DNA from 4 places in the Sporosarcina sp. P37 genome. Region 1 is predicted to be linked to each of the others. Evidence: riboswitches for the same ligand, from Rfam matches in the RefSeq annotation. Region 1 holds a riboswitch; each other region holds the start of a gene.
What was found. Region 1 has a riboswitch for thiamine pyrophosphate ahead of thiM (hydroxyethylthiazole kinase). Riboswitches for the same ligand answer to the same signal wherever they lie in the genome.

Region 1 (2,199 bases):
TTCGGCGTCACAATCGTTGCCATCGGCAGTAAATGTTCTTTCAGCGCCTGAATCGCCTGCTGCTGCAATAAGGATTGTCCGCCTTTGGCGATCATGACCGGGTCAATGACTAAAGGAATCGGGGGATATTCTTTTAATAGATCAGCTACAGCTGTAATGATTTCTGCCGAAAACAGCATACCAGTTTTACATGCTTTTACGTCAAAATCATCCAGCACAGCACGGATTTGTGCTGTTACTCCATCTGTCTGAATTGGATACACACCGTGAACGCCGTGTGTATTCTGCGCAGTCACAGCAGTTATGGCAGAAGTGCCAAAGACGCCAAGCTCCTGAAATGTCTTCAGGTCAGCCTGAATTCCTGCGCCTCCTCCGCTATCCGAACCAGCAATGGTCAATGCTACTTGTACTGTCAATTGAAAAACCTCCTGTCAATTATACTAAAAATGTTTTTGTTTCCCGATCCAATGTATGTAAAGTATTTAGGAAGTTCACGGCAAAGTCTCCGGGACCGCGGGAAATTTCTGCTGTCAGTTCGCCGGCCCGCTTATAAAATGAAAGTGCATCTGCCACGGCTGCTAACGGACGGTCCATTCCTACTGCCAGAAAGGCGCCTGTGACAGAACTGAGTAAGCATCCCGTTCCGGTAATCGCAGTCATCATCGGGTGGCCGCCTGTAATGGACAATGTGGAATAGCCGTCTGTCACGATGTCGACTTCGCCTGAGACCGCCACCAGACAGTTATACTTGCGGGCTGTTTGTTTCGCTGTACTTTCGATGTCCGCCGAGCCTTCTCCCGCATCGACCCCCTTTGCGTTCCAGGGTACATCTGCGATCGCAGCCAGTTCACCTGCATTACAGCGAATCAATGTGATATCTACTTCGTCCAGTACTTTCAGGACGCTCGCTTTACGAAAAGGTGTCGCACCTGCTCCGACTGGATCCAATACGACAGGTTTTCCTGCTGCGCGGGCGCTGTTTCCCGCCAAAATCATTGAATCCACCGTCTGTTGCTTTAACGTGCCAATATTTAAAATGCTGCAAGCGGCAATTTTTGCGATATCTTCCGCTTCTTCCGCCGCATCAGCCATTACGGGGGAGGCGCCTATTGCGAGTAACCCATTCGCCTGGAAATTTGCCACGACGACATTTGTGATGCAGTGAACGAGTGGTTGTGTTTGCCGAAGCTGTTGAATAAGCCGCATGTTTCTCTTCCTTCCTGTAAAGGTATATATACAAAAAGCCCATGCATGGATGGGCGCTTGGGTATGAAAACTACCCACTTCCCTCCGCTAGTACAGACTAGATCAGGTTCAAAGGGTTTGCTTAATTGCATCTCAGCCAAAGTGGAGGCACCCCCAGTGGTGACTATGTATCAGACAGGCTAATTATATCATACAGATGGAAAAGGTAGAAATAATACTGGAAGTACCGGTTTAGAGCCGATGAAAATGTGTGTTTGCGCATAGAAAACCAAGTATAACTATATGCCGAATGTTGCATAACTATCTGAAGGCGTATAACTGTTTCAGATTAAATAGACAAAAAGGAGCAGATCGCATATGGAGAAATTATTCGAAGTTCAACAGATGGAACATACACTGGAGGATATATCATTTACATGGAGTGATACAGGCGGCTATTACCGTGTGTATAAAAACGAACGGCAGGTATATGAAGGGACAGCTCCGAAATTTACGGATGGGGAGCTGGATCCGTCTCATCCTTTTCACTATACAATTGAACGGGTGGAGGAGGGGCGCGTTAAAGATGTAATTGTAATCCAAACATCTGCCCTGACAAAAGTAGAGGAAGATGAACACCCTTTGGCACGGTTAGTAATTACAACAATTGTTGCTTCCTCTCAAGTCGCTCTGTCGTGGGAGTGGATTAAGGACGTGGAAAAATTTGATATTTACCGTAACGGGCACTACATCGAAACCGTCACAGACAATCGATTTATTGATCGCAGAGAAGAACTCTCTGAGCCGGCAGTGTACAGTGTCTCTGCAACGCGTCCGCTGATAGACAGCAACCAGAAAATGAATGTCAGTAAATCCATTGCATCCAAAGTGTATGAAGTGATAATGCCGCCAGATCCTGACAATAAACCGACGGAAGAAACCTATACTTTTTCTGTACGGATAAAGCAGCGGGATCAATTACTGAAACCGGTGGCGGACAGGAAAAAATCAAAA
Region 2 (2,199 bases), 450 kb from region 1:
GACGCGCGCAATGTCTCGACAGGATCAGGCAGCAATGAACGGCTGCAGCCGATAATTTCCACTTTCACCATGTCACATAGTCCGGAAGCTTTCGCCAGCCGTGCAATATGCACTGCTTCTTCCGCGGTGCTTGCGCCTGCCGTGTTCGGAAGAAGCGTGTAGCGCGTTAAATCCAACTGCTCCAGGAAATTCGGCTGTGATGCTTCAAAAATATCCATTCTGCGAACAGCAAACGTCAAAATATCGGCTTCCGATACAGCCACTGCCTGCTTTTGTACGTTAAATGAAGGGTATTTGCCTGTTCCTAATAATAAACGTGAAGAGAATTTCTTGTCTGCAATTTGTAACATCTTTATCCGCCTCCTACAAAATGTATGATTTCAATTTGGTCTCTGTCCATGATCGGTGCATCGTAGCTGTCTTTCTGCAAAATTTCTTTATTCTGCTCTACTATCAAAATGCGGTCACTGAGTTCCAGATGCGTAAGCAGCTGCTGGACCGTTTCCACTTCCGGCACAACGGAATAAGACTTTCCGTTCAAATCAATGATCTTCTTCATTAGCTATCTCTCCTTTTTCAACTGCCGTCCGATAACTCCGTAATGCGTCTGATGAGCGCATAGGGGATAATAATGCAGCGCCAGCCACATGATGCCGCTGCAGATCTGTCAGATGATGCGGATGGATTCCGCCGATCGCATACACCGGAATAGTACACGCCGACGCGATTTCAAATAATTCCTTCGTGCCGCGCGGAGGCAGCCCGGGTTTTGATGCAGTCTCGTAAACATGTCCATAGAGCAGCCAATCTGCCCCGTTTTGCTCCATTTGCAGTGCCTCATGCAGGGAATGTACCGAGCAGCCGAATGAAATATTCGGATAATCCCGTTGTGCATCTGTGACAGACAGTCCATAACCAGTCAGCTGAACCCGCGGGACAGACAACATACTTGCCAAACTCGGTCTGGCATGAATGATAAGTTTAGCAAGCGGGAAATTCCTGTCCTTCAGACGTATTATCAAATCAGTCAACTGTTCATCTGTCTTGGACTTTTCGCGCAGAATCACAGCGTCAAGGTACGGCTCGGCCTGCTGTAAATTCTTCAGCAGCTCATCGTTCGTAAGACAGTCTCCGGTAACGCCAATTAACTTCATGCGGTCCACTCCAATAAAAAACCACTTCCCGAATCGGAAAGTGGTGGATGTGTCGACAGAAATAGATACGATGCGACGTGCCACTTCCCTCCGCAGGTTCTAACCTGTTCAGGTAATAAGGGTTTCAGAGCCACACTCTTTTCTCAGTCCTTGTAAAGGATTCCCCTAATGGTCAAAATATTTTGTTTTTCTCATCTAGCATATCATTTACATTCCTTAATGAAAAGGGCTTCTTTTATACTAGCAATAACTTATCCAAATCGAGAATATGCACAGTTTTCGTGCCGGACTGCCGGATCCAGCCCGAATCTTCAAAAAAGCTTAATTTTCGGCTGATCGTTTCAGGCGTCGTGCCGATATGGGAAGCCAAGTCTTTGCGGCTCATCGGCAGTTCCACCGTCAGTTGCTGCTGCTCTTCTGATAAATCTGCCAAGTACAGGGCGAGCCGTGTCTCGGCGGATTCCATTCCAATCCGTGCGGCCCGCTGTTCTGTACCTGCCAGTCGATGAGAAAACTCTTCCAGCATTTTCAATGAAATCGCAGGGTGCTCTTGCAGAAGCTTCTGCATTTGATCGCGTCCAATAATGCATAATTCCGCAGGCTCAAGCGTTTCTGCATAAGCGTCATGCGGTTTGGCGTCAAATAGTGACAGTTCGCCTGTGAAATCACCGGGCTCTAAAATACGCACTAATTGTTCTTTGCCGTTTTCCGACAGGCGGTAAATTTTGATCCGGCCTTTATGCAAAATATATAATCCTTGTGGATGGTCGCCTTCCCGGTAAATAGTTGCACCGCGTGAGTGGGACGCGCTGTGTGCAAGTTCTACAATGCGGTCCATCTGCTGCTCTTCCAGATGATTAAACAAAGGCACCCGGGACACGCAGGAATAGTAGGGCATAGGGTCATCGTGCTGGTGCTGATTCATTCGCTTTCACCTCATTTTGATGTCGGTTAGATGGTTTATCACTAGTATACCGTATTAACCGAATTGCGTTCAGGATCACCAGAAGCACACTTGCTTCATGGATGAGCATGCCTGACGCCA
Region 3 (2,199 bases), 780 kb from region 1:
CCAACTATTACTGCTGAAATTGTATCCCATTAACGGAAGTGAATTTTACACCATCTTTTGTTATTGCAATTTCTGCAAGTCGACTTGTTCCAGCTAGACCGCCAAATTTTTATGTGCCTATAAAAAATATTTAGTTTTTTGGTGCACAGGTACCAATTTCTTCGGTGTTCGAACTTTACAAGAATCTTGCACCAAGCCTATTGGCGCCGCTTACAACGGAAAACCGTGCCGGTGCCAAAGGGGTAAGCAGCTTGTGCGTTTCCTGACAGCCGTTTATGTAATCCTTCATCAGTATACCTGTAATCGGGCTAAGCAAAATGCCGTTCCGGTAATGACCGGTACAGATATTCAGCCCGCCGATGAACGGATGAGCTCCCATGATTGGCAGATGGTCTGCAGCCCGGGGACGTACACCGGCCCATGTCTTGTGGATCGTTCCGTCACTAAGCACAGGCAATAGACGGGAAGCCCGCTGCAATAAAGAAAGAATACCGCGAGCCGTGACTGATGTATCAAAGGAACCGGGAATAGACGTTGCACCGATGAGCATTTCCTTATTTCGTTTCGGCACAATATAACAGCCGTCTACCGCAAAAACCGTTTTAACCGGTGCAGGGCCGGCCAATCGGATCGACAAGCATTCGCCTTTTACAGGAATGACGGGCAAGGAAAAGCCGGTGTCAGCTAAGAGATGACTGCTCCAGGCACCGGCTGCAACCGTCACTTGGGCTGCATGAAACGTTCCGACTGAAGTATCAATCCCCACTATCCGATCTTGCTGAATCAGCAGACGAACAACTTTTGTTTCTTCATATACATGGACACCTGCATTCATTGCTGCTTTCAAAAAGGCCTGTGCGAGCAAAGGGGCTTTTACTTGATGGTCTTTCTCCAGAAAAATGGCGCCAGCAGTTTGAGACGTCATACAAGGTTCAATCTCCGGCACTTCCTCCGGCTCAAGCCACTGAATGGATGGGTCCTTTTCGGATAAAAAGTGATATTGCCGGCGCAGCTCGTCCCGATCCTGTTCTGTCGCGGCCGTTTTCATCAGGCCGGCTGTTCGTAATTCAATGTCAATACCCGTTTCAGACAGCAATTCATCACGAAGTTGAGGGAACATCCCCCGGCTTTCCAGCGCAATGTCCAATAACGGATTTTCCCGCTCAAATTCATTTTGCGCGCCCAGCATCCCTCCTGCCGCCATCGAGGCCTGTCCAGCTTTTCCTGCATCAAATACAGCTACGCTTACGCCTTCCTTGGCCAGCCGATAGGCAATGGAACAACCAATTACCCCTCCGCCTATTACAATATGATCATATGTCTTCATGGTCTCCGCTCCCTCTAAATGGTTAACATACTGATGTACCGGTCTGGAAGGAAATAAAAAAGCGCCGCTTCCCAGAAGAAAGCAGCGCCTCATGTATACAGTCTATAACATACAGTGGTTGTAAGCAGTGCCACTTCCCTCCGCCAGTATGACCTGGATCAGGTTCTAGGAGTCCCAAAGTCCATTACTTTGATCTCAGCCTTCTCAAAGGCACCTCCAGTGGATGAACTATTCATTTTTTTCAGATTAACACACAAGCTGAAATCTGTCATTTATTTCTTGTGCCAGGTTCTCACACAATTAAAAACCTGCTGTTAATTTGACGGGTGCCTGTGCATCACACAATTAAGTTCAATCATGCAGTAGAAACTGCGAGTGTGGTCGAGGCGACTGTGTATATTACAAGCAGTTACGGTTATAGGATGCCTACGGCTGCGAACGTAGCGAAAGGTGAGAATGGAAAAAATACGATTGTGGAAGTCTGGACATATGATCTGTTTGAACTTGGGGGAACTTATACCTTATGGATAGAAGATTTGCACAATACTGATGGGAAATATTTAAAAGAGAATGTGAAGATGGAGTTTACCATTTCAGATTTTTCAGGGCTTGACTATTTTCCAATAGACAATATGTATTATGATCAAAAATCGCCATTTACGGTTTACTGTAAATTATGGTTATTAGATACCTAACCTATGTTCCAAATACGAAAGAAGAACCCCACTTCTCACAAAGTGGGGTTCTATAACGTTATTCAACTACTAAACTTAACCAGCTAATTGTGTGCTGCACAGGCACCTGTTACTAGTTAATTATCACCGTAGAGCCGTCATACGTAGTAAACTTTATTGTAAACTGATCCCAGATGG
Region 4 (2,199 bases), 810 kb from region 1:
AACTTCCAGCCTAAATCATCGTTTTTGGTCAGTGAGACGATGACTTCATCCCCGACATTAAATTCCTTATCCTCAATGACTGCACCTTCGTCTTCACTGACAACCGCGACTGACACGCCTTGCGTATTCGCGTACGGATCCCATGAAGCAAGGATATTCATCCAAGCATATAATGAAGGAAGGAAAGCAATCGCCGCAATGACAATGAGCGCCGCTTTGTTTTTTGTGATATTCCGGATGTCCCGTTTAACAATAAACCAAATTTTATTCATCTAGTATAAAACCTCACTTCTACATTCCTGCATCATACCAATAGGCTGGAGAAAATTGTCTCATTCAGCACATCGGTAATTTGCTCCTCTGACAGCTGTTCGTCGTGAGTTTTAGACCAATCGACGACTAATGCCAGATAGGATTTAAACAAAAGATAGGCGACCAGTTCGCTGTTGCAAGGCTTCAATTCCCCTTTTGCCACTCCGCGCTCAATCTTTCCTGCAATAAACTTCAAAATCTCTTTTTCTATTGACGTCAGCACATCACCCACTGCCGGGGTGCGCAGCTCTTTTTCTTCTTCAATCAGTTTAACAAACAGCTGATGCGTTTCACGGAATTTCAGTAATTGCATGATGCGTGCATGGGCATTCTCCTGAAACGAAGCGCCTTCTCTCGTGCTTTGCTCAGATACATCTTTCATTTCACCGACCATCTTCCAAACGATGGAATGAAACAGCTCTTCTTTGTTGGAGAAGAATGTGTAAATTGTACCCTTACCGACATTTGCAATTTTCGCTACTTGATCCATGGTCGTCGCTTTATATCCAAACATCGTAAACGACTTTTCCGCCGCCAGCATTATTTCTTCTCTTCGATCCATCATGACACTTCCTTTAAAATGACCAGAATACCATTCCGGTCTGCTAGTCATTATATTACATAGATTCATCAATGAATGCAAGTTTTCTTCTTTCATTTTCAGGCATCGTTTCATTTGTTAGATATAAAACGGACAAGCATCTGGTAACCTATTCCAATGCAGTCTTGACTAATAGTAGCCGATATGACACCATTAGAGGTGGATAAACACTAGGGGTGCTTTTGCTGAGAGAGGCCGTTGCCTTAACCCTTGAACCTGCACTAGGTAATGCTAGCGGAGGGAAGTGGACATATGGACGGGACTGGCCGTACTATGCAACCGCTTCGCAAATAGAAGTGGTTTTTTTGCGTCTATTTTTGAAGAAAAGAAAAGTGGTGCTTACATGAAGACAAAAGTTCTTGAATTTAACAGCGTATCGTTCCACTATCAGACGGCGAAACATGCAGCACCTGCAGCTATCTTGAACAACGTCGACTGGCATGTGAATGAAGGGGAATTTGTCAGCATCATCGGGCCGAGCGGTTATGGAAAAAGCACACTGTTTCGGCTGATTACAGGGCTTGAGAATCCCGACTCCGGCCGCATTTTATTGAATGGTGAAGCGGCTGCAGACCGTCTCGGAAAAGTCGGCTATATGCCGCAGCAAGATTTGCTTATGCCGTGGCGGACGATTCTTGAAAACGTTCGGCTGCCGCTTGAGCTGCAGCGCGTAAAGCCGTCTGCTGATGAAATGATCGGGCTGCTCGCAGATTTCGGACTGGCCGGCGAAGAACACGCGTATCCCGGAAGTCTGTCAGGCGGCATGCGGCAGCGCGTTTCGTTTTTGCGCACAATTCTCACGGGCTCAAATATTTTATTGCTGGACGAGCCGTTCAGTGCGCTCGATGCCATCACACGGCTGACGATGCAGGAGTGGCTGATCGGTCAATGGCGCAAACTCGATAAGACGATTTTATTTATCACACATGACATCGACGAAGCGTTATTTCTGTCAGACCGGATTTTCGTACTTGCTGAAAAGCCGGTGCAGACGATTCGCGAAGTACAGGTGCCGCTTGACCGTCCGCGGGTGATGCGGGACTTGGCACAGCCTGAACTCGTGGAATTGAAAGAGCAGCTGATCGCGGAGCTTCGTTCGGAGGAGCGAATATGAAGATGAATATTTCTTATATCTGGCCGGCTTCTCTCATTTCGGTCTTGCTGGTCATCTGGGAAATCGCAGCGCGTCTTTACGACAAAAGCTTCCTTTTCCCGTCACCCACCGCCATACTGCTCAGATTATGGGAATTAAAAACGGAGCTGTTTATCCACCACTTGCCTCCGAC

Region 2: another riboswitch for thiamine pyrophosphate. It lies ahead of SporoP37_RS10790 (thiamine phosphate synthase); the one in region 1 lies ahead of thiM (hydroxyethylthiazole kinase).
Region 3: another riboswitch for thiamine pyrophosphate. It lies ahead of thiO (glycine oxidase ThiO); the one in region 1 lies ahead of thiM (hydroxyethylthiazole kinase).
Region 4: another riboswitch for thiamine pyrophosphate. It lies ahead of SporoP37_RS12445 (ABC transporter ATP-binding protein); the one in region 1 lies ahead of thiM (hydroxyethylthiazole kinase).

What each region holds. Positions count from the first base shown of each region.
Region 1 covers NZ_CP015349.1:1,636,132-1,638,330, reverse strand. Annotated here, with positions in the region: gene thiD (bifunctional hydroxymethylpyrimidine kinase/phosphomethylpyrimidine kinase) at 1-416, opposite strand, end outside; gene thiM (hydroxyethylthiazole kinase) at 436-1,206, opposite strand; TPP riboswitch at 1,269-1,371, opposite strand; gene SporoP37_RS08555 (DUF3238 domain-containing protein) at 1,564-2,199, shown strand, end outside.
Region 2 covers NZ_CP015349.1:2,090,371-2,092,569, forward strand. Annotated here, with positions in the region: gene SporoP37_RS10780 (thiazole synthase) at 1-356, opposite strand, end outside; gene thiS (sulfur carrier protein ThiS) at 353-559, opposite strand; gene SporoP37_RS10790 (thiamine phosphate synthase) at 543-1,154, opposite strand; TPP riboswitch at 1,223-1,331, opposite strand; gene SporoP37_RS10795 (Crp/Fnr family transcriptional regulator) at 1,390-2,079, opposite strand; gene SporoP37_RS10800 (heavy metal translocating P-type ATPase) at 2,057-2,199, opposite strand, start outside.
Region 3 covers NZ_CP015349.1:2,412,249-2,414,447, reverse strand. Annotated here, with positions in the region: gene thiO (glycine oxidase ThiO) at 176-1,327, opposite strand; TPP riboswitch at 1,446-1,555, opposite strand; gene SporoP37_RS12285 (hypothetical protein) at 1,660-2,022, shown strand; gene SporoP37_RS12280 (Ig-like domain-containing domain) at 2,135-2,199, opposite strand, start outside.
Region 4 covers NZ_CP015349.1:2,450,011-2,452,209, reverse strand. Annotated here, with positions in the region: gene SporoP37_RS12455 (YhgE/Pip domain-containing protein) at 1-272, opposite strand, end outside; gene SporoP37_RS12450 (TetR/AcrR family transcriptional regulator) at 305-874, opposite strand; TPP riboswitch at 1,076-1,173, shown strand; gene SporoP37_RS12445 (ABC transporter ATP-binding protein) at 1,257-2,027, shown strand; gene SporoP37_RS12440 (ABC transporter permease) at 2,024-2,199, shown strand, end outside.